Regions from separate parts of the Alteromonas sp. ABH4_454 genome, predicted to be linked through region 3. Evidence: predicted binding sites of a transcription regulator. Region 3 holds the regulator's gene; each other region holds the start of a gene.
What was found. The regulator FNR, encoded in region 3, switches genes on or off when oxygen is low (the NO sensors DNR and NnrR bind a similar motif). The targets are predictions, from matches to a motif close to TTGATCTAGATCAA.
Positions count from the first base shown of each region.

Region 1: a site for FNR is predicted at 4,924-4,937, ahead of ACYX4W_RS02650 (high-potential iron-sulfur protein). Genes of this name have one in related genera too.
Region 2: a site for FNR is predicted at 3,150-3,163, ahead of ccoG (cytochrome c oxidase accessory protein CcoG). Genes of this name have one in related genera too.

Region 1 is NZ_CM149972.1:603,149-610,332, reverse strand. Features, by position in the region: gene ACYX4W_RS02670 (amidase) at 114-1,739, shown strand; gene ACYX4W_RS02665 (hypothetical protein) at 2,085-2,873, shown strand; gene ACYX4W_RS02660 (hypothetical protein) at 2,885-3,646, shown strand; gene ACYX4W_RS02655 (hypothetical protein) at 3,643-4,281, shown strand; gene ACYX4W_RS02650 (high-potential iron-sulfur protein) at 4,482-4,775, opposite strand; gene ACYX4W_RS02645 (flavin reductase family protein) at 4,998-5,627, opposite strand; gene ACYX4W_RS02640 (zinc ribbon domain-containing protein) at 5,620-5,811, opposite strand; gene ACYX4W_RS02635 (hypothetical protein) at 5,984-6,289, shown strand; gene ACYX4W_RS02630 (exonuclease domain-containing protein) at 6,408-7,184, shown strand, end outside.
Region 2 is NZ_CM149972.1:1,491,436-1,498,619, reverse strand. Features, by position in the region: gene ACYX4W_RS06610 (acyl-CoA dehydrogenase family protein) at 1-1,620, shown strand, start outside; gene ACYX4W_RS06605 (DUF3016 domain-containing protein) at 1,716-2,261, opposite strand; gene ACYX4W_RS06600 (hypothetical protein) at 2,380-2,745, opposite strand; gene ccoG (cytochrome c oxidase accessory protein CcoG) at 3,227-4,657, shown strand; gene ACYX4W_RS06590 (serine/threonine protein kinase) at 4,654-5,637, shown strand; cobalamin riboswitch at 5,742-6,005, shown strand; gene ACYX4W_RS06585 (TonB-dependent receptor plug domain-containing protein) at 6,097-7,184, shown strand, end outside.
Region 3 is NZ_CM149972.1:3,098,361-3,105,544, forward strand. Features, by position in the region: gene ACYX4W_RS13500 (heavy metal translocating P-type ATPase) at 1-2,158, shown strand, start outside; gene ccoS (cbb3-type cytochrome oxidase assembly protein CcoS) at 2,160-2,390, shown strand; gene ACYX4W_RS13510 (sulfite exporter TauE/SafE family protein) at 2,377-3,036, shown strand; gene fnr (fumarate/nitrate reduction transcriptional regulator Fnr) at 3,082-3,822, shown strand; gene uspE (universal stress protein UspE) at 4,115-5,038, shown strand; gene ttcA (tRNA 2-thiocytidine(32) synthetase TtcA) at 5,274-6,227, shown strand; gene ACYX4W_RS13530 (patatin-like phospholipase family protein) at 6,228-7,184, shown strand, end outside.

The DNA.
Region 1 (7,184 bases), 2.1 Mb from region 3:
GTAGCAATACGTTTATGTCCGTCACTTTTTACCTAACCGTAGATAAGGCACGATGGTAAAAAAATCATCGCATAAGAACGTTTTCATAAAAACAATGCGTTAAGGAAAGCTCTATGTTGAAACAGTGGTATGTACTGGCTGTCACTTTGCTGTGCACCGCCTGTGTGTCGCAATCGCACCGTGAAAATAGTGATAATAAAAAGTGGCTAGATGAGCCAGCATATCTGCAGGTGCAGGCTATCGTTAATGGCGATACTACATCGACAGAGTTGGTCAGTGGTTATCTAGCGCGAATTGAGCAGTTAGATAAAAAGCCCAACAGCGTTTTAGCGCTAAATCCTAATGCATTAGCAGAAGCTAAATCAATCGATAAACAAATAGCCAGTGGAGCGGCATTAGGCCCGTTAGCCGGTATTCCCGTATTGCTTAAGGACAATATTGAAAGCGCAGAAATGCCCACAACAGCAGGTTCTATGGCGCTAATTAATAACGACACCGCACGAGATGCCCCCATTGTGGCGAAGCTAAAAGCAGCGGGCGCGATCATTCTAGGTAAAACAAATTTGTCTGAGTGGGCAAATTTTCGTTCTGAATCATCGATAAGCGGTTGGAGCGCAGTGGGTGGCTTAACTCGAAACCCTCACATATTATCAAGAAGTGCATGCGGTTCGTCGTCTGGCTCCGGCGCAGCGATGTCGCTTCGATTAGCGTCACTTGCCGTAGGTACTGAAACCAATGGTTCTATAATCTGCCCAGCATCTAGTAACGGTGTAGTGGGCTTCAAGCCAACCGTTGGTTTACTTTCAAGAACGCACATTGTACCCATTTCATTCAGCCAAGATACGGCCGGACCCATGACAACCAACGTTCAAGACGCATGGCTGATGACAGCGGTAATGGCTGGCGAAGATGCAAGCGATAGTGCTACTGAAAATACAGCTTCCCATCGACCTGACATGCCTTCATCGGAAATGTTGGCAACAGATTTAAAAGGCAAACGCATTGGCGTTGTCAGGTATCGTCAAGGTGATAACCCTCATGTACTGGAAGTTTACGAAAGCGCGCTAAATCAGTTAAAAGCATCGGGTGCTACGCTGGTGGATATAAGTGATTTTTCACAGCCTGATTCCTTTTGGGCCGACTCTTACAATGTTTTACTCAGCGAATTCCATCACAGCATCAACGAATATTTGTCGGGCTCGCCAGCAGAGATCCCTGTAAGAAATCTATCTGAGCTTATTGCTTTTAACAACCAAACCGAGCGAGAGCTAGCGTTATTCAATCAAGATATTTTTGAAAAGTCGCTAGACGCTGCGCCTATTGATAGCGAAGCATATCAAAGCGCCCTTCGCCTTATTCAAGATACAGCGGGCAAAAACGGTATTGACACATTGCTAGCAAAACACGACGTGGATGTATTAGTTGCGCCTTCAAACAGCCCTTCATTTTTAATCGACGGTGTATATGGCGATCATTCGCCAGCTGGTTTCATTGGTATAGGCTATTTAGCCGCTGTTGCCGGCTATCCACATCTCACAGTACCAGCGGGTGAAGTGAAAGGTCTTCCAGTAGGTATTAGCTTTATCGGAGGTAAGTGGCAGGATGAAAATGTGCTGAAAATAGGCAAAGTTTTTGAAGCAAAACATAGCTTCTTTATTAAGCCCGGCCTTTTACCAACCCGTTTTGCCAACTCAAGTTTAAAAGGTATTGATGAAGGGGTTCAAGTAACCGCTAAGTAATAGTAATTACTTGTAACTTAAAATCTGTTAAAAGATGTTAAACGGGTAAGCCTTGATGATTAAAGTGACTCAAATTATTTGAGCATTTCAGGTAATGAGAGTCATTTTATGTTCTGGCCACAATTTCAAAAAATAAGTTAAAAAAATGTGGTTAAATTTTGAGCAATGTGTAAGGCTTATGCTTGTTGACTTGAACGGTACGTCTTTTCAGACAGCCAAATTGCGGACATTGTTCATTGCCTGAATTCGCTTGGCGAGAAGAAGTGTAGTGGAGAGGTCAACACATATAAACAATGACTGCGGTAAATGTCACTTCATTCTAGATTATCACTATGGAGGTGTATTATGTCTGGAACTTCTGAAGCAGTTACTCAGGCCACGAGACTAAGCGAAATTGGATTCCCTGAATTTACGACTAAACTCATAACCGATGTGTTTGACGCCTTAATCTCTAGCAACATCCGCCAAACCGAAGCTTATATCGAGCTTCTCCAACAAACTAGCAAATCGCTTACTTCCTTTATCAATGACACCAAAGACGATATTAGTGGTGACATGATTTTAGATTTTTTAGCACGTGCGTTACCTGCTGATGTGGACGATCAAGAGAAGGTTACCGCTGTTGAAAATAACGGAGGAAACGCCACATTAGATCAAGCACAAGCTGATGCGTTAAATAAAGCACTTGAAACCCCGGCAGAAGCGGGAGTAGCCGACAATAATCAAGTTGCTGTAGATGGTCAAAATTCGTATGACGCTATTCTAGATGCGGTAGCGAAGCGAATATCGGTGAATAAATACGACATGCTTAAAGAAATGGTCAAGCAAGGAATCTTGCGCTTGGTCATTGAGAATGGTGATATAGAAACGCGTTTAACGTTTACAACCTATGGTTCGTCTTTCAGCCGAGAAACACAAAACAAATACAACCGCAAAGCGTTTTCTGCACAAGCTCGTGCTAAAACTGGCTCTATTTTATCTCGGTGGGTCAAAGCATCGGCATCAACTAAGTATTCGAATGTGACAGTAACGACAACGAGTAAAGTTGATCAAGATAGATCAGGCTCAAGAGTAAATATTTTTGGTGGTGTGAAAATTAACTTCCGCACCGATTATTTACCGCTAGATCAGTAAGGAAACGCGCCATGTCAAACTCAGCTCTTAATGAGCTGGGTTTTGCCGAGTTTGTGGCAAAGCTCATCTCAGATACGTTTGGTGCGGTTCTCGCATCGCAAATCGAACAACAAGATAAAATATCAGAACTAAGCAGTCTATTGTCACTTTCAGACGACGAGTTTGTTGCAATATGTATGCAAGACGATGAACTTGTTTTCCAATTAGAAGAGAATCTCAAACATCGGTATCCGTTTGATAGCGATACAGAGCACGCGGTCTACAAGGGCGCACCGTATCAAGCACCGACGCAACAAAAAGAAGAGTCCCCCCCATTTTTTAAAGACCTAGGAATTTCACTAGAGGAAAAACAGGACTTTTCAGGCAAAAAATTAACCGAAGAAGGAGCAAAGAAAGTAAAAATAGCTGTCATGCTAAAGATTGCACAAAAGCAACGGCAATTACTCTCTGGTGTTTTGACAAACGGCATTCCTAAGCTGTCTGTCGATCATGGTAAGATCAATGCTAAGCTCACTTTTAGCATGAAGGACGATAGTTCTCAGGGAGAGGAGGAAGAGAGCAACTCAGCACCGAATAGCAACGCAACAATAAACAGAAACTTAACTCTGAGTAATTTGTCAGTAGCCAATCGTTTTGCCGGGGTTATCGATACGTCAAAACTGACAAAAACAAGGCTTAACATTACGCCTGCAAGTAATCGCGCACCGCAAGACGCTCAAAGTAGCGCCAACATCTACAGCGAAGTAGAAATTCACTTCAAGTCCATTTTATGAGTACTTCTACTGACGTACAGAGCTTAATTTGGTTGATACATGCTGAAATGGCAACGGTAATGAATACCATAGCCGGTCAGCAGTCTAGTTTCGGTGTAGAGAGTATCCGAGTAAGAATGGGCCAGCTAACCGATGACGAAAGTAATAGTGAAGCCGCACCTCAACTTGATCTCCAACGCTACCCGCTTGCACAAGATGGGTGGTTACTAGACGTCCATTATAATGTTCACTCTATGGACACACCTTTGGTGCCAGCGAAGTGGAAAGGCTTAAAAAGCGATATTGAGGTCATTCGCCTTCAAGGCGTTGGTCCACAACTTACCAAGCGACTGCACAAGTTGCAGATCTTTACCATCGATGAACTTAGTCGTATGAAAGCTGAATTAGTCAAGGCTCACGAACTGAGGCAGTATCAAACGATAGCTGCATTAGCCTTATCGTTGCCACCCATCGCATTAACTTCTGAAATCCTTAAAAACTCGCCGCTATGGTTAATTGACAATGAATCATGGTTAAGCACACAAGTGTCTTCAAAAAGCCATCTCCGAGCACTTTCAACTTGGCTGCGGCAGTTAGAGGTTTGTTTGGACAATAAGTGGCTATCTCGTGTTTCGCTAAATGAAATTGTTGGTTGAATACGCCCAATGTTTTTAGTTCAGCGAAAAATAGTCATCATTTCATTTTGTTGGTCACTACACACGATAGGTCACTACACACGATAGATAGGCGGACTTGGCTAGCGTACGTGCTGATACTTACACGACTGTTTATAACTTAACAAAACGCCCGACTAACAATAGACGGGCGCTAAGTGAAGTTACAATGGTTAAAGTTGTTAACCTGGCTTTTTAACCCAAGCGCTACACCAGCCATCAGCGTTAACCAGCTTATTAGGGAAAATGTTACAAGGGCGATATTGTTCGCCATCGGCACCCTGCACGTACATGCAGTTTGCACATTTTGCACCTTCAACGGTTGAAGACGGTGTGTAGTTTAATGCTTTCGCAGTTGGGTCATCTGCGCTCAATTGTTCTTGAGCTTGCGCACGTAACGCTACACCACCTAATGTAAGACCGATAACTGTAGAGCCAGACAGTTTTAAAAAGTCACGGCGGTTTACAGATTTCATAACATTCTCCTTAAGAGATAGAAACGATAATGATTCTTTTTTATTCAGTGTCTTAAACGCAAAAACCTGCCCAAAGAGGCAGGTTTTGTGTAATGTTTAAATACTATCTCTTTTTGAAAAAAGATCGAATGAAATGTCTTATTTTCACTTGATCTAGATTAAATAAACTTCAGAGTAATAATACCCGATAGTAATTATCAGACCCTTCTATCTGCTACAAGTTCATTTTTTAGCTAAGGGGACTCCGGGTTTGGCGTAGGCAAACTGTGCAACACGCGTAGTGTTATGATAGCTATCTAATCCAGAAATACAGGCAGTGTTTGCTTTTTCTATATCGGCGTATCCGTCTTCATCAATAATGCTCTCTGGCATATGAAGCTCTTGAATTTCTCCAATAACCATTTCGGTTTCGTTAAGCAGTTTTAAATGTTGCGCCACTTTTAAGCCCATCTTGATTTCGCTTTCTTTAACAAACGGTGCACTAAATGACTCGCTAAACTGCGGCGTTAAACCCACAGCTTCAAATTCGCTCTCATCTGGAGCATAGCGAGCAGACGTTTGGTGCGCTTTGTCTACCCAATCAGTCGACACGTGATTTAGCGTGTAAAAGCCGTGTTGCTTAATATTGCTAAGGGTATCTCGTACCACAGTATGTGGGCGCATTATCATGCCTATAAGTGGCGGGTTAGCACCCACATGAACGATCGAGCTTACAATGGCTAAATTGTTGGTGTTTCCGTTTGTGGTACCCACTAACGTAGCCGACTTAAAGCCAGACAAGCTATTGACTAGATTAGCTCGGTATCGCTGTGCAAGCGCATCTATCTCGCTGCGTGTAAACTGCTTAGTCATTTTCTCGTTCTGCCTCAATTTGAATGTCGTCACCATGCTGATAAGTGGTCAACTCTATAGGTTGGCAGCAGACCTGACAGTCGAGTACTTGGACTTGACCCACATCGTTGACCTCATCTATCTCAACGTCATTAGGCGCCATACAGTAAGGGCAGGAGAAGCCCATGGAACGGGTTAAACTCATATTTCATTGCCTTATTAATCATGAATAGTGTTTATTACGTAATGCTAAGACGAGTGGATTTTCTTTAGCAAAATACCCCGTTATTTATGAAAAGAACGCGCTGAGGCAATCGCAATAGCCATTATTAAATGAAAGGCTTAATAATTAGCCCGAATAAACAGCAGCAAGGTGAATGAATAGAGGTGATGGTGTGGCAAATAAAGTAGGAAACTGCCCGTGTTGTAATAGAGAAACGCGACTTACTTATCATCATCTTATCCCGAAAAAAATGCACCGACGCACCTATTTCAAAAGGCACTTTAGCAAAGCCGAACTGCAGCACGGTATTTATATTTGTAGGCAGTGCCATAGCGGCATACATCGCTTTTATGATGAGATGACATTGGCCAAGCACTATTTTAATTTACAACGCTTACTAGATGACGAGCAGCTTTCAACGTTCTTTCAGTGGGTGTCTAAACAGCGAGTGCGTGTTTAATAAATGGCTTGGTCTAATACCGGCCAGTAGACTTTAAATACATTCGATATGGATTTAATTTGATTAACTTGGCTGTATAAATATACACTACTGGTGTTTTCATAGCCAAAGATACCTCATGCGAAAAGATTTACCGCCACGTTATTACCTCACACATTTTCACGAGTTCCTTAAGTTCTTTGAAGGTGTTAACAGCATGCTTTTGAGTGATGAGGCAGCTGATTTTGTTGAGCGCTTCAACGCATTAAACGATGATAAAAAATGTATTGTGGTGCGCGCTGCAAATCGCAAATATGCGGTTATTGACAGAACCCAGTTTAACTACGGCGAAATAACCGAGCCGCAAGCACAAATAGATTGTCTCATTGATAGCGGGTGGTTTGGCGACCTTTCGAACGCGTCGCTTAATGATATCGCCGGCGTTCTAACCAAAGATGCGTTGTTGGCGCTTCTTGCTGAATACGGCAGTACGCAGGGGCTCGCGTCTCTCACTAAGCCTAAACTCGTGACGTTACTTAATGAACATATCGGTGCTAGAGGCTGGCCAGAGAGCTTTTCGCTAAACAACTATTTAGTGTGTCTATTTGATAATGCGCTTCGCTATTTACTGTTTATCTATTTCGGTAATACCAAAAGCCGTCTGAATCAGTTTTCTATGCGCGATCTCGGTGTAATGAGAACCCGCTCCGATTCGGTAACCGATACTGCACGCTTTGAAAGTAAAAGCGATGCGCAAGCAGCTTGGTTTTACGCCAACCACTATAGCCAGCTAGCCTTTTATAACAATGATATGTTACTTGCCTTAGCGGATAGTGATTTCCCTGCTACAGAAGGTGTGTCAGCCAGTTTCTATCGCGATCAGCTGCTTTACGCACTTGGGCTTAAAGTGTTGGCT
Region 2 (7,184 bases), 1.6 Mb from region 3:
TTTGCCTTGGATGTGGTTGCCCCTCTTAACCGTGAGGGCGATGAGGAAGGCTGTAAGCTTGAAAACGGTAAAATTACCACACCTAAAGGCTTTGCAGATGCTTATCAGGAATATGTTGCTAACGGCTGGAACGCAATGCTAGGCACTGCCGAGTACGACGGGCAAGACTTGCCGTACACTATGGCGGTGCCTGTTCACGAAATGCTAAACGCGGCGAACTTAAGCTGGCGCTTAACCACCATGCTTACCGAAAGCGCCACGCTTGCTGTTACTAAGCACGCCAGTAAAGAATTGAAAGATATCTACCTTGCTAAGCTAATCAGCGGTGAGTGGACAGGTACAATGAACCTGACCGAGCCTCACGCGGGAACCGATTTGAGCTTGCTTAGCACTAAAGCTGAGCCACAAGGCGACGGTAGCTACAAAGTAACCGGTAACAAGATATTTATTACTGCTGGTGATCAAGACTGGAGCTCGAACGTTATTCACCTTGTGCTAGCTCGCCTTCCTGACGCACCAAAAGGTGTTAAAGGTATAAGCCTGTTTTTAGTGCCTAAATTCCTTCCAGATGCTAGCAATGAGCCAGGTGAGGCGAACAGCCTTTCAGTAGGAAGCATTGAACACAAAATGGGGATCAAAGCGAGCCCGACATGTGTGATGAACTTCGACGGCGCAACAGGCTACCTTGTCGGTGAAGAAAACCAAGGTTTAGCATGCATGTTCACTATGATGAACGATGCTCGGTTCCAAGTAGGCCTGCAAGGCTTAGGTGCAGCAGAAGCCTCGTACCAGGGCGCGCTAACCTACGCACGCGAACGTGTGCAGTCTCGCGCACCTCAGGGTATCCAAAACCCAGAGGGCAAAGCAGACCCAATCGTTTTTCAACCTGACGTAGCGCGTATGCTACTTACACAGAAATCATTGATTGAAGGTTGCCGTGCACTTTCACTTTTCTACGCTAAATTTATGGACGTAGAAAAACTTGGTGAGGGCCAAGAAAAAGAAGATGCCGACAAAATACTTCAGTTTTTAACGCCTATCTGTAAAGCCTTTATGACCGATATGGGCCTTGAAACGACTAGCCTCGGTGTACAGGTATTCGGTGGTCACGGTTTTATTCGTGAGTGGGGCATGGAGCAACTTATGCGCGATGTGCGCATTGCAATGCTGTACGAAGGAACGAACGGTATACAGGCCCTAGACCTTATCGGCCGTAAGCTTACCCGCGATGGCGGACAAATGATGGAAGCTACTTATAAAGCGTTTAGTGCATTAGTTAGCGACATTCAAGACAGTGAAGCGAAAGGTCTCGCTCAAGGTATTCTTGATGATTGGCGTGCATCTTCAGCCGATTGTTTAGGTATGGATGCAACTACCGCGGCGGCAGCTGCCTGTGATTACTTAGCATACAGCGCCTATTCATTGATTGGTGTACTTTGGTACAGCATGGCTGATAAAGCTCAGGCATCGGGCAATATGGTACTTGCCGCCTCAAAGATGAAAACACGTGACTTCTATATGGAACGTATTTTAGTACGCCGTGACGCACATAAAGCCGCTTACAAAGCAGGCCCTGAAAGCACACTCGCTATTTCGGGCAATGAATTTGATTACCTGTAAGCTATACACGCTTTCTTAGCCCAACAAACCTGGACTAAAAACACAAAAAAGGTCACTACACGTGACCTTTTTTATTACCTTTTTAAAAAGGTGTATTAATCGTTTGCCGCGACTTGCGTGGAGAACGTATCAGCAAACCAGTCGTTTAGCATGGCTTTCTCGTACGATAACGACTCGGTGCGGTTGTGACGGATATTCGACTCCATAAAGTCCATGTCTTTAAGCTTCACATCCTCACCACTTAAAATGACCTGACCATCAGAATTAGATAGCGAGTAGCTGAACGTCATTCTTGGAATATCTATGCGTTTAATTATTCGCACATCGCTGCCAGCCCCGCTGCCAAAACCTACAAACTGGCTCGGCCAAACTTGACCAGCCAAATCAACGTTTGTCACCGTCATCGACAGTACCTGTGATTCGGGCAGGTCGCTAGCTAATTCTGTAATGTGTTCTTCTAAGTCTTTTAAAGTTCGCTCACGAAAGCGTTTACGAGATTCATTGGCTGGCCTGACATCGCTGTAAGATTCTGGCTCTTCCCATGTTATCTCTACCTCAGCGGCTTGGGTTGGCGCAAAAACAACTAGAGCCCCTACGGTTGCGGCGCAACTTAAACAAGAAAAAGTACGTAATTTATTCACTTTCATGCTCCTAAATTCAGTCGTTTAACCTTAAGTTAGCAAGCGTTGAGAAAGTTATTAATCAAAAAAACATTAGAAAAGTTTTAGATTTAACTTTTTCTTACTCAAAAAGCTAATGTCACTTTGAAACTTGCATAACCGGCGACTGCTTAATGATTAGGCACAGTTTTGCGCGTTTAGTTCCCGTAAAATTAGGGTTTATATCATCGTTTTCACAATAGGTGTGGTGAAAGCGTTTTACGCTTGCAGCATCGGCGGTAATTAGTTTAACGTAGCTTTGCTGGTAAGGTTTCAAAGGGCTTAGTTCAATATTTATTTTATCTTGCAAACTACGTAACTCTTTTCGCTCTGGAAGGGTGGCAATGGACACCAGCCAGTCAGAGACAGAGTTTTGAATATCTTCAAATAAATACTGGACAAAAGGAGAGCGCAGCACTATTACCAAAACAATAATTTCCGCAGCGATAATAAAGAACCGTAACATAACTTCTCAGCTAACTTTGATAGGGGTTTACAACAAATAGCGCCTACTTTGTGCGCTTTTCACCAACAATATACTTAATAAATGCTTTGCTAATTTGTATTACAACAAGGTTCACTGTACATGATTTGGACACTTATTGGCCACATAATTGCGCTGCATGGTAGTGTGTTATCTAACTTACTGTAAACACGATAGTTTATACTAAGGTATAACTTGTATACTTTTTCGACCGACACTTTTTAGGGCTAACCATTTATTCAATTTTACGCTTATTAGCCATGTCGCTGTATGTAGAAATTTACAAAATGACATAATGCAAAAGAAAAATAACAAGCCACCAGCATTATTTTCTGAACTTTCAGTATTGACTGAAAGTTTAAAAAGATAGACCATACGCCGCATTATTGATCTATATTAAATATGACGTGTTGAACGCGGTTATACTGCACAAGCAGTTTGTTACGTCACATAAGGTTAAGCTATGAATGAACAAATACCGGTCAAAAACGTAACACCGGTAAAAGTACATAAACCCAAAGGAGCCACAGAGGGTAAACGTCACGACTCCCGTAGCCGTATTTATGTGCGCGCCGTGCAGGGCCCCTTGGAAACGTTTAGACGTTTCTTCGGTCTTTTCTTTTTAGCCCTTTTTGCCATCATTCCATGGATTCAGTACAACGGCCATCAGGCCGTACTGCTTGATATTGGCGAACAGCGTTTTACTATTTTTTCTCTTACTTTGTGGCCTCAAGACCTTACCTTACTGGCCTATATATTCATTGTTTCTGCTTTTGCATTATTTTTCGTCACCACCTTCGCAGGTAGAGTGTGGTGTGGCTTTATGTGCCCGCAGACGACATGGGTATACATATACACATGGTTTGAAGAGAAGTTCGAAGGCCCGCGTAACAAGCGTATAGCGCTAGATGCGCGTAAAATGGATGCAGATAAATTTTTGCGTAAAACGGCGAAGCATACCGCTTGGGTATTGGTAGCCCTATTAACTGCGCTAACCTTTGTCGGCTACTTCACGCCAATTGATGCTCTGTTTGTTGATTTCGTCACATTCGATACCAGTTTCTGGGCAGGGTTTTCTGTTATTTTCTTTGCAGTTTGTACCTACGGGAATGCAGGCTACATGCGTGAAATCATGTGTACCCACATTTGCCCTTATGCACGATTCCAATCTGCCATGTTCGACAAAGATACATTTACCGTATCTTACGATGCAAAACGAGGCGAACAGCGCGGCCCACGCCCTCGAAAGCTCAGTCACGAACAGGTGCAGGAAAAAGGCTTAGGTGACTGCATTGACTGTAATTTATGTGTTCAAGTCTGCCCTACCGGTATTGATATTCGCAACGGCCTTCAATACGAATGCATCAACTGCGGTGCCTGTGTTGATGCCTGTAATGGCGTAATGGATAAAATGGGCTACCCCAAAGGCTTGATAAGCTTTACCTCAGAGGAAGAACTTGCGGGCGGCAAGACTCACGTTTTTCGTCCTAAGCTAATTGGTTACTTTGTCGTTCTTCTGGTGATGACGGGTTTGTTATTCGCCAATATTTGGACACGCAGCCCAACTGAAGTCGACATCATCCGCGACAGAAACTCACTGTACCGCGAGACCAATGAAGGGCTTATTGAAAACGTATATACCATAAAAGTGCTCAACAAAACCCAGCAAGAGCAAACGTATACTATTGCTGTAAAAGGTCTTCCTGACTACGAATACATAGGCGAGCAAGAAGTAACAGTTAAAGGTGGTGCGGTTTACAGTACGCCGATTTCTGTTGCAACGGACGCTTATAATCTGGAAGATACGGTTACCGATATTTTTATCAGTGTAACCACCACTATTGATGGGGAAACGGTTACGGTTGATGAACCAACGAAGTTCCTTTATCGATGACAGATTTTTCTTTTTCTGGGCTTAGCCCAGACACCATATTAGATGCCCTGGAAAGTCAGGGCATTTTTCTTCAAAGCGGCCTGCTAGCGCTCAACAGCTATGAAAACCGCGTTTATCAATTTTTGGCTGAAGACGGTCAGCGCTATGTGGCAAAATTCTATCGCCCAGGTCGATGGACAGATGCGCAAATTCTTGAAGAACACGCGTTTGCTGCAGAGCTAATGGATAACGAAATCCCATTGGCTGCACCTTTAGCTTTAAACGGTAAAACACTCCATCATCATACGGTGGCAGAGACTGACTATCGATTTACGCTATTCCCTTCGGTAGGCGGTAGACAATTTGAAAACGACAACCTTGATCAGCTCGAATGGATGGGGCGTTTTATTGGTCGTATCCATCGCGTTGCGTCAGCTAAAGAGTTTGCAGATCGCCCCTCAATTGACATTGAAAGTTACCTTGATGAGCCCAAACAGGTTCTGTTGCAAAGCACACTGCTACCCGAGCATTTGAAGACGGCCTTTTTTGCCATACTCAATCCAGTTATTGAGGCCACCCAACAAGCGTATAAGCCAACATCGAATATTCGTTTACACGGTGACTGCCATCCAGGCAATATACTATGGCGCGACGGTCCAACCTTCGTTGACTTAGATGACTGCCGTATGGGACCCGCTATTCAAGACTTATGGATGATGTTAAGTGGCGACCGCCAACAGCAGCTTTTGCAGCTAGATACCCTAGTAGAGGCCTACGAAGAATTTCACGAATTCGATACGGCTCAGTTAGCGCTTATCGAACCGCTTAGAGCAATGCGCATGGTGCATTACATGGCGTGGCTTTCTCGTCGGTGGGAAGACCCTGCGTTTCCTCGTGCGTTCCCTTGGTTTGCTGAAGACAAATATTGGGAAGGCCAAATACTTGCCCTTAAAGAACAGCTATCTGCACTCCAAGAGCCCCCGTTGAAACTAGGTTACTGATTCAACTTTTACATCACTTATCAAAGCGCTTTTTCGATATTTTTATACAAATCGAAAAAGCGTAACTTATAAGAAACCGTATTCGCTATCACTTTTTAAGTTCTATATAATCGCGCTGTGTAGGTGCTTTTGTCGCGCTCCATAACTACTACTGTGACAATAGTTAAACGGGAAATCAGTGAAAAGCTGATGCTGCCCCCGCAACGGTAAACTCAACGCATTGTCGTTTTCTTTTCATTCGCCACTGTCTTTTATACGTCAACGCGCTTCAGCGCAATCAGACGCCACTAGATGGGAAGGCAAAAGAGCCATTACCTTATCGGTATTGGCGAGTAAGCCCGGATACCGGCCTGTACTTCATGGTGTCGTTTTTTGCTTCTATTCAAAAGAATAAGTAACAACGTGCACTTTCACTCATCATGTGCTCGGGTGGAGCGCATCAAAGATAATATAAAAACCATGCGTACACATTTTACTAAAGCAGCCCTTAGCGCTGCAGTTATTTCGTGCTTAAGCACATCTGCCTTCGCGCAAACTTCAAACCAAGATATTGAAACGCTAACCGTCACCGGCACCCGTTTACCTATTTCGCTAACTAAACTGCCTGGCTCAGTTTCGGTGCTGACTGAAAGCGACATTAAAGCTTCGGGCGCACTTCAACTTACCGAACTAATTCGCGGCCTACCGGGCGTTAGCTTGTCTCAGTCAGGCAGTCCTGGTGGCTTAACAGAGCTGCGCGTGCGCGGCGGTGAAACCAACCATCTACTTGTTTTAATTGATGGTGTTGTTGCCAACGATGTAGGCCAAGGGAGTCTTGTTGACCTTGCTCACCTTACTAGCGCCAACGTAGTGCGCATTGAGCTACTTCGCGGCCCGCAAAGTGCGAGGTGGGGTAGCGGCGCAATTGGTGGTGTACTAAGCATTACCACTAAATCTGGCCAGTTTGCCGACAATGTTTCTCACGTAGATTTTTCAGCTGGCATTGGCACTCAAGGTACCCTTCAGGGCAGCATGAATGCGCGCTCACAGAGCGATGACGTGGGAGTGTCTGCCTACGCGAGCTATATTCGGACTGACGGAGATAACGTATCTCGCGTTGGTAACGAAGACGATGGCTATGACAATATGACTGCTGGCATAAACCTCAATTATGCCGCCAACACCGAGCATACCTTCATAGCAAATTTACGTACTGTTCAATATAAAAATGACTATGACGGTACTGACTTTGTAATAACCGGCCTTCCCGCTGATACAGATAACGTGACAGATGGCACACAAGTTAGTGCGAAATTAAGATGGGAATTTGCCCCTGAAAACACAGGCTACCGTTCGGCATTAAGTGCACACTATCGTAAAGATGAAAACGATAATACTGAATCGGGGACTGATACAGGCGGCACCACGGGTGAACGTATTGAGTTAAACTGGACCGGTTTTTACACCATCGACAATTGGGATTTTGCAGGCGGCGTTGAATATCTACAGCGCCTTTTTGACCAGCGCGGCCCTATTGTATTTGGCGATCCTAACCAAAAACAACACGA
Region 3 (7,184 bases):
GACCCTTGAAGGCATTACATGCGCTGCCTGTGGCTGGCTTATCGAAAAGCAATTATCGAAAGTTGAAGGCATCAAGCAAGTAGCTGTAAATGTTCAAGAGCGTCGCGCTTTAGTTACTTGGTCACCTTTTCAAATTAAACTTAGCCAAATTCTTTCTACACTAAAACGCATTGGTTATATTGGGTCGCCATTTCACCCCGATGAACACGAAGCCAGTTATAAACGCGAACAAAAGACCTTTCTGAAAAAGCTTGGCCTTGCAGGCATTATGACCATGCAAGTAATGATGCTGATGACGGGGCTGTATTTTGATTGGTTTGGCGCCATTGAGTTAGAGACCCGCCAATATTTTTATTGGGTCGCCCTTACACTCACTACCCCGGTTGTACTGTATTCTGGTAGCACCTTCTATGTCGGAGCCGCTAAAGCGCTAAGCGCTAAAACAGTTAATATGGATGTACCTGTTACGCTTGCCATATTCGGTACCTATATTGCCGGTATTCGTTCTACCGTATTAGAGCAAGGCGAAGTGTATTTCGAATCCATTTGTATGTTTATTTTTCTGCTGTTACTCAGCCGATTCTTAGAACATCGCAGTCGTCATCGCGCCGCACAGATCTCTGCCAATATGATGCAGTATGTTCCTGTGTCAGCGACTAAATTAATGCCAGATGGCAGCGTTACTGAATGTCTAGCAAAGCAGCTAAAGGTACACGATGTAGTGCTGGTTAAGCCTGGTGAAACCATCCCCATTGATGGGCTGGTTACAGAGGGTAACGCTGCGGTTGACGAATCTATGCTAACGGGTGAATTTAACCCAGTACGAAAGTCAGATAACAGCACTGTATATGGCGGTACCGTATGTCAGGACGGTAGCCTTACCATTACGGTTACGCAAACACTTAAAAATGCGCTGGTAAATCAAATTGTAAGGCTTCAAGCAAGTGCGATGGCGAGCAAGCCCAAGGCTGCACAGATAGCCGATAATTTCTCTAGATACTTTGTGACCGCTGTATTATTGATTTCAGCGTTAACTTACACCTTTTGGGCTTATAACGGCAGTGATGATGCGTTTTGGATCACCATTTCCGTGTTGGTAGCAACCTGTCCTTGCGCCCTAGGGTTAGCCACGCCATCAGCGCTCACTTGCGCTATGGCGAAATTAAACAGACAAGGTATTTTGCTAAAGCGTGCCGATGCTCTTGAGCAAATCACTGGCATTGACACTATCGCACTCGACAAAACCGGTACGCTGACACAAGGTAAGTTCACTATATCAAACGCCTGGTATGCTGACGGCGTAGACAGCCAAAGCGCGCTATCAATCGCCCGCGCCCTAGAATCTCGCTCTGAACACCCTATTGCTAAAGCCTTTAGCGACAAAAAAGCCTTTAGCGGTAATAAGGACTTTAGCGGTGATAAAACGTCAAGCGGCAACACCGTACACAAAGTGACAAATTTCACGGTCACGCCAGGTGGCGGAATTAGCGGTGAAATTAATGACACGCTTTTCTCCATGGGCTCAGCAGCGTTCAGTGTTCACGAATCACAGCAATCGTTTATCGAGCGCTATCCCTCGGCTAACGTATTTCTTACTGTCAAAGGCCGTATTATGGCTGCTTTTGAAGTTCGTGACTCACTGCGTGACGATACCCAAGAAACCCTCGATATATTGGCAAAAAGTCATACCCTCGCTGTACTAAGCGGCGATACACAGCAAAACGTTGATTCCCTCACCAAACCTTTACCAATTTCTACCGCTAAAGGGGGCCTTACCCCAGAGCATAAATATGAAGCGGTTCAAGCTATGCAGCAATCTGGCTCAAAGGTTATGATGATGGGCGATGGTATTAATGACGCCCCTGTTCTTGCAAGTGCTGATGTAGCGATAGCGGTAGGTAATGCTACAGATGTTGCGAAAACTGCAGCCGACGTGATTTTGCTTGGCGATCAGCTGCTTTCTGTGCCAGAACTCATCCGAACTGCGCATCAAGTGAAGCAAAAAATAAGACAAAATATTGGTTGGTCGGTAGGTTACAACGTTTTGATCTTACCTTTCGCCGTATCTGGCCTACTTTCGCCGTGGATGGCGGTTGTTGGCATGTCATTAAGCAGTATCATAGTAGTGACAAACTCTACGCGACTTCTGGGCAAATAGTATGAGCATTATTTACGTTTTAATTCCAATCGCCATCATTATAGTAGCCGTCGCTATCGTAATATTCTTCTGGGCGGTTAAAACTAATCAGTTTGAAGATTTAGACCGTCAAGGTTACAGCATACTGTTTGACGATGATCTTCCGCCCGAAGAAAAAAAGCTCGCTGAACAACGCAAGCAACTTCAGAATACTAAAGTAGAGAAAAACCAAGGGCAGCATGGAGGGGATTAATTACTTCTCAGCTTTTCTTATCGGCTTAGCGGGCGGTGTTCACTGCGTGGGCATGTGCGGCGGTATAGTGGCAGCGCTAAGAATGGTGTCACCAAAAGGTGCTTCAGCAGTACCTTACGCCCTAGCCTATAACATGGGGCGCATAGCTAGCTACACCATTGCTGGCGCACTGACCGGCGCACTTGGCAAAATTGCAGCAGACTATATTCCTCTGGCCAATTATGCCCTGTCTTTACTCAGCGGTATTATGTTGCTGTTGTTGGCCTGTTATTTAGGCAAATGGTGGACAGGGTTAACGGTGTTAGAAAACGCAGGCAAAGGTTTATTTTCTAAACTGCAGCCGTTATCTAAGCGTTTTTTACCTTTCAAAACCCCTTTTAGTGCTATTCCTTATGGGTTTATTTGGGGCTGGTTGCCTTGTGGATTAGTGTATTCAACACTTACTTGGTCTTTAGCGGCGGGGAATGCATTGCAGGGCGCTGCCATCATGTTTTTCTTCGGTTTAGGTACTTTGCCAACGCTACTCGCAGCAAGTGCAGGCAGTCAGTATATTGTTAGCAGTTTTCAAAACAATAACGTTAGACAAATAATTGCCGTAATAATGGCCATTTATGCGGCTTATCTTATTCATGGCGCAATCGTTTAAAAATGGGTGTATCATTATTGGGTAATCTTCAAAAGAGCATGTATTATGAGCAAAGGAAGCCAATTTTCTATTCACTGTCAAAACTGTAGCTTCAGTCACTTGTGTTTACCGGTGGCGCTGAACAAAACAGAAATCGAGTCTCTTGACGATATAATTGAGCGCAAAAAGCCGCTTCACAAAGGTGATACGCTCATTCAAACTGGCGATAAATTTCGTTCGCTTTTCGCCGTTAGAACTGGCTCTTTCAAATCATTTGTAACCAACCAAGAAGGTGAAGAGCAAATCACCGGCTTCCACTTCCCTGGTGATATTATTGGTTTCGATGCCCTGCGGGAGAATAAACATCAAAGCTACACTTCTGCGCTAGAAACCGCCATGGTGTGTGAGTTGCCTTATGACACACTAGATGAGATGTCTGTGCAATTTCCCAAGCTTCGCCATCAGATCATGAGCTTTATGAGCGCAGAAATCAAACAAGATCACGACATGATCATGCTTTTAAACAAGCGTACTGCTGAGGAGCGTTTGCTATATTTTATATCGCACCTATCTCAGCGCTTTGAAGAGCGTGGCTTCTCGCACAGAGAATTTCATCTAACTATGACCCGAAACGAAATCGGCAACTACTTAGGCTTAACGATAGAAACCATTAGTCGTCTATTAAGCCGTTTTCAGAAAGAAAACATTATCAAAGTAGACGGTAAATTGATCTCTATTTTGGATTTTGATCGGTTAAATTCCAAGTTAGAAGCGTTAAATGGCCCTAGTGTAGTCTGTAACGGTTAATTTATTCTTCTGTTATCTTGAGCGCGCTACATGCGCGCTTTTTAGTTTTAACCTTTAAAATTTCACTGTATTCCCTCACTGTTTAACACGACATCCATCCGTCGTGCGTGAAAACTCCCGTAATATTCAATGTTACCTGTTTTATATATCAACAGATTATTTACACCTTGATCCAAAACAACTCACGTTTTTCCAAATGTCGTTTATAGTTAATGTAAATGGTTTATATAAACTGTTTTGAAACAATATCGATGTCGACAGCCATACAAAGCTTTGTAGTTGAGGAGACGTTATGATTGAGTGTAAACGAATTCTTGCCGTGGTGGACGCGGAACGCGACAACCAGCCTGCCCTAAGCCGTGCCTATGAACTTGCGTCAAAAACCGGCGCCACGGTTACCGCTATGATGGTGGTATATGATTTGTCTTACGATATGACAACCATGCTTAGCCCCGACGAACGTGAATCAATGCGCGATGCCGTTACAAAAGAGCACGCCAAATGGTTATCTGCCCAGCTAAAAGAACAAGGCTTTTCAGAGACCGATATTGTGGTTGAGTGGAACAACCGTGCTTATGAGTCGATTATTTATTACGCCCTTAATAACCAAATCGACTTGGTGGTAAAAGCCACTAAAAAACATGACGACCTTGCCTCAGTAATCTTTACCCCTACAGACTGGCATCTAATGCGCAAGTGCCCACGCCCTGTACTGCTCGTTAAAGAACACGACTGGCCAGAAGGCGGTGAAATTATAGCTGCAGTAAACGTAGGCAGTGAAGATGATGAGCATGCTGCACTAAACGACAAGCTTACGATAATCGCTAACGATTATGCCTCTTTGCTAAAAGGTAACGTTAATTTAGTGAATAGCTACCCTACAACTCCACTTAACATTGCCATTGAAGTGCCAGAGTTTGACCCTGATACGTATCACGATGCGGTAAAAAATCATCATATGAAAGAAATGCGTAGTCACGCGCTGAAATATGGTATTCCAGAAAATAAATGTGTGGTGAAAGAAGGCTTGCCTGAAAAAGTTATCCCGCAAGTGGCTAAAACACTCGATGCCGAGTTAGTTGTAATAGGCACCGTGGGACGGGTTGGTATTTCGGCGGCGCTTATTGGCAATACTGCCGAGCACGTTATTGATGAACTAAATTGTGACGTACTTGCGATTAAGCCAGATGGGTTTGAATCACCGATAACCGTGTAGTTAACGACTTAATTTCGTTTAAATACCAAGTCACTTGGTGGCGACAAATGGCGAATCGGCGATGGGCGTTTTTCATGAAAAAAAACTGCGCATTTAGCAGTTAATGCTGAAAGTTGATCATACACGCTTAAATCAATACTTAACGCTTCTCGATAAATTTAACAACACAGCCATAGTCTCGAAAAGGCGCTTTAATGTATAATGGCGCCTTTATCACAAACCAAGCTAGTTAATTATGAGTTTAGGCACAAGCAGTGCTGATGCGCCGACGTTAAACGCCGCGCAAAGTAAGCAAAAGTACAACTTCAACAAACTTCAGAAACGACTTCGTCGCAACGTGGGTAAGGCCATTGGCGATTTCGGTATGATTGAAAACAACGACAAGGTTATGGTGTGTTTATCGGGAGGTAAAGACAGCTATACCATGCTTGATATTTTATTGTTTTTAAAGAAGATTGCGCCTATTCATTTTGATATTATTGCGGTAAATCTTGACCAGAAGCAACCTGGTTTTCCTGAACATATCTTGCCCGAGTATTTAGACAGCATAGGCGTCGATTACAAGATTGTAGAAGAAGACACCTACTCTATTGTTAAAGACAAGATTCCTGAAGGGAAAACGACTTGTTCGCTTTGCTCTCGTTTGCGCCGTGGTATTTTATACCGCACAGCGAAAGAACTAGGCGCGACGAAAATTGCATTAGGTCACCACCGTGACGACATGCTAGAAACGTTTTTCCTGAATATGTTTCACGGTGGCAAGCTGAAATCTATGCCACCAAAACTGGTTAGCGATAACGGCGAGCATATTGTCATTCGTCCACTGGCCTACTGCAGCGAAAAAGACATTGAAAAATATTCTCAAGCCGCTGAGTTCCCAATTATTCCTTGTAACCTGTGTGGTTCACAAGAAAATCTTCAGCGCCAGAACATAAAAGCAATGCTTCAAGACTGGAACCGCCGTTTCCCAGGTCGTATTGAATCAATGTTCCGTGCGCTTCAAAACGTGGCCCCTTCACATCTTGTAGATAGTAATCTTTATGATTTTAAATCTATCGTCACTCAAGATGGCCCCGTTGCAGATGGTGATATAGGATTTGATGAACCTTCTTTTGCTACAGAAAATAGCGCAGATCTCAGTGATGAAGACAATGCTATCGAAGTAGTAAATATTATGGAACCAAAGTAAATGAAAATTGGACTGGCGTTAGGTGCCGGTGCCGCAAGGGGCTGGACACACATTGGTATAATTGAAGCATTGGAAAAGCTTGGCGTTAAAATCGACGTTGTTGCTGGTTGCTCTATTGGCGCCTACGTTGGTGCTGCCTACGCAAGTGGTAAGCTAGAAGGTTTAAAAGAATGGGCCTGTTCACTTAGCGACTGGCAGGTACTTGCTCTTATGGGTGTTGGATTAAGACGTGGCGGTATTGCCAGCGGACAAAAAGTTTTCGACAAACTTGCTAGCGAGTTTTGTGAATCTACCTATGAAGATATGCTTAAACCTTTTGCGGCTGTGGCAACTGACCTATATACCGGACGTGAAGTAGTATTTAATTCAGGACCTATTGGCGATACCATTCAAGCGTCATGCGCTATTCCAGCGCTCTTTGCCCCCGTTGCTCATGGCGATCGCTGGCTAGTGGATGGCGCTGTTGTGAACCCTGTACCGGTGAACTTGTGTCGCCAATTAGGGGCTGATTTTGTGATTGCGGTTAATCTTAACGCCGATTTTCGCCCGCTTCGGTTGGAAAAGTTAAGGCAAGACCACGAAGAAAACCAACGTAAAACCGAAGACTTTTTTACTAAAAGCCAAAACGTATTGCGCCAATGGTTTTCGCCAGACAGTAAAGATGACAAAACGTCAGACGAAAATGAAGAGCAGCTTCAAGTCAATGCTTCTGAAGATGTGAATACCGAAGAAAGCATAGCCTCTGATGTTATTGAAAAAGTAGAAGAAGAATTCACTGAAGTGCCTGCAAAGGTGAATAAGCGCAACCCGCCAGGAATTATGAGCGTAATGAGCAGCTCACTTGAAATACTTCAAGCTCGTGTTACTCGGTCTCGTTTAGCTGGCGACCCGCCAGATATACTAATTGAACCTCAGCTGACTGATGTAGGTATTATGGAGTTCCATAGGGCAGAAGAA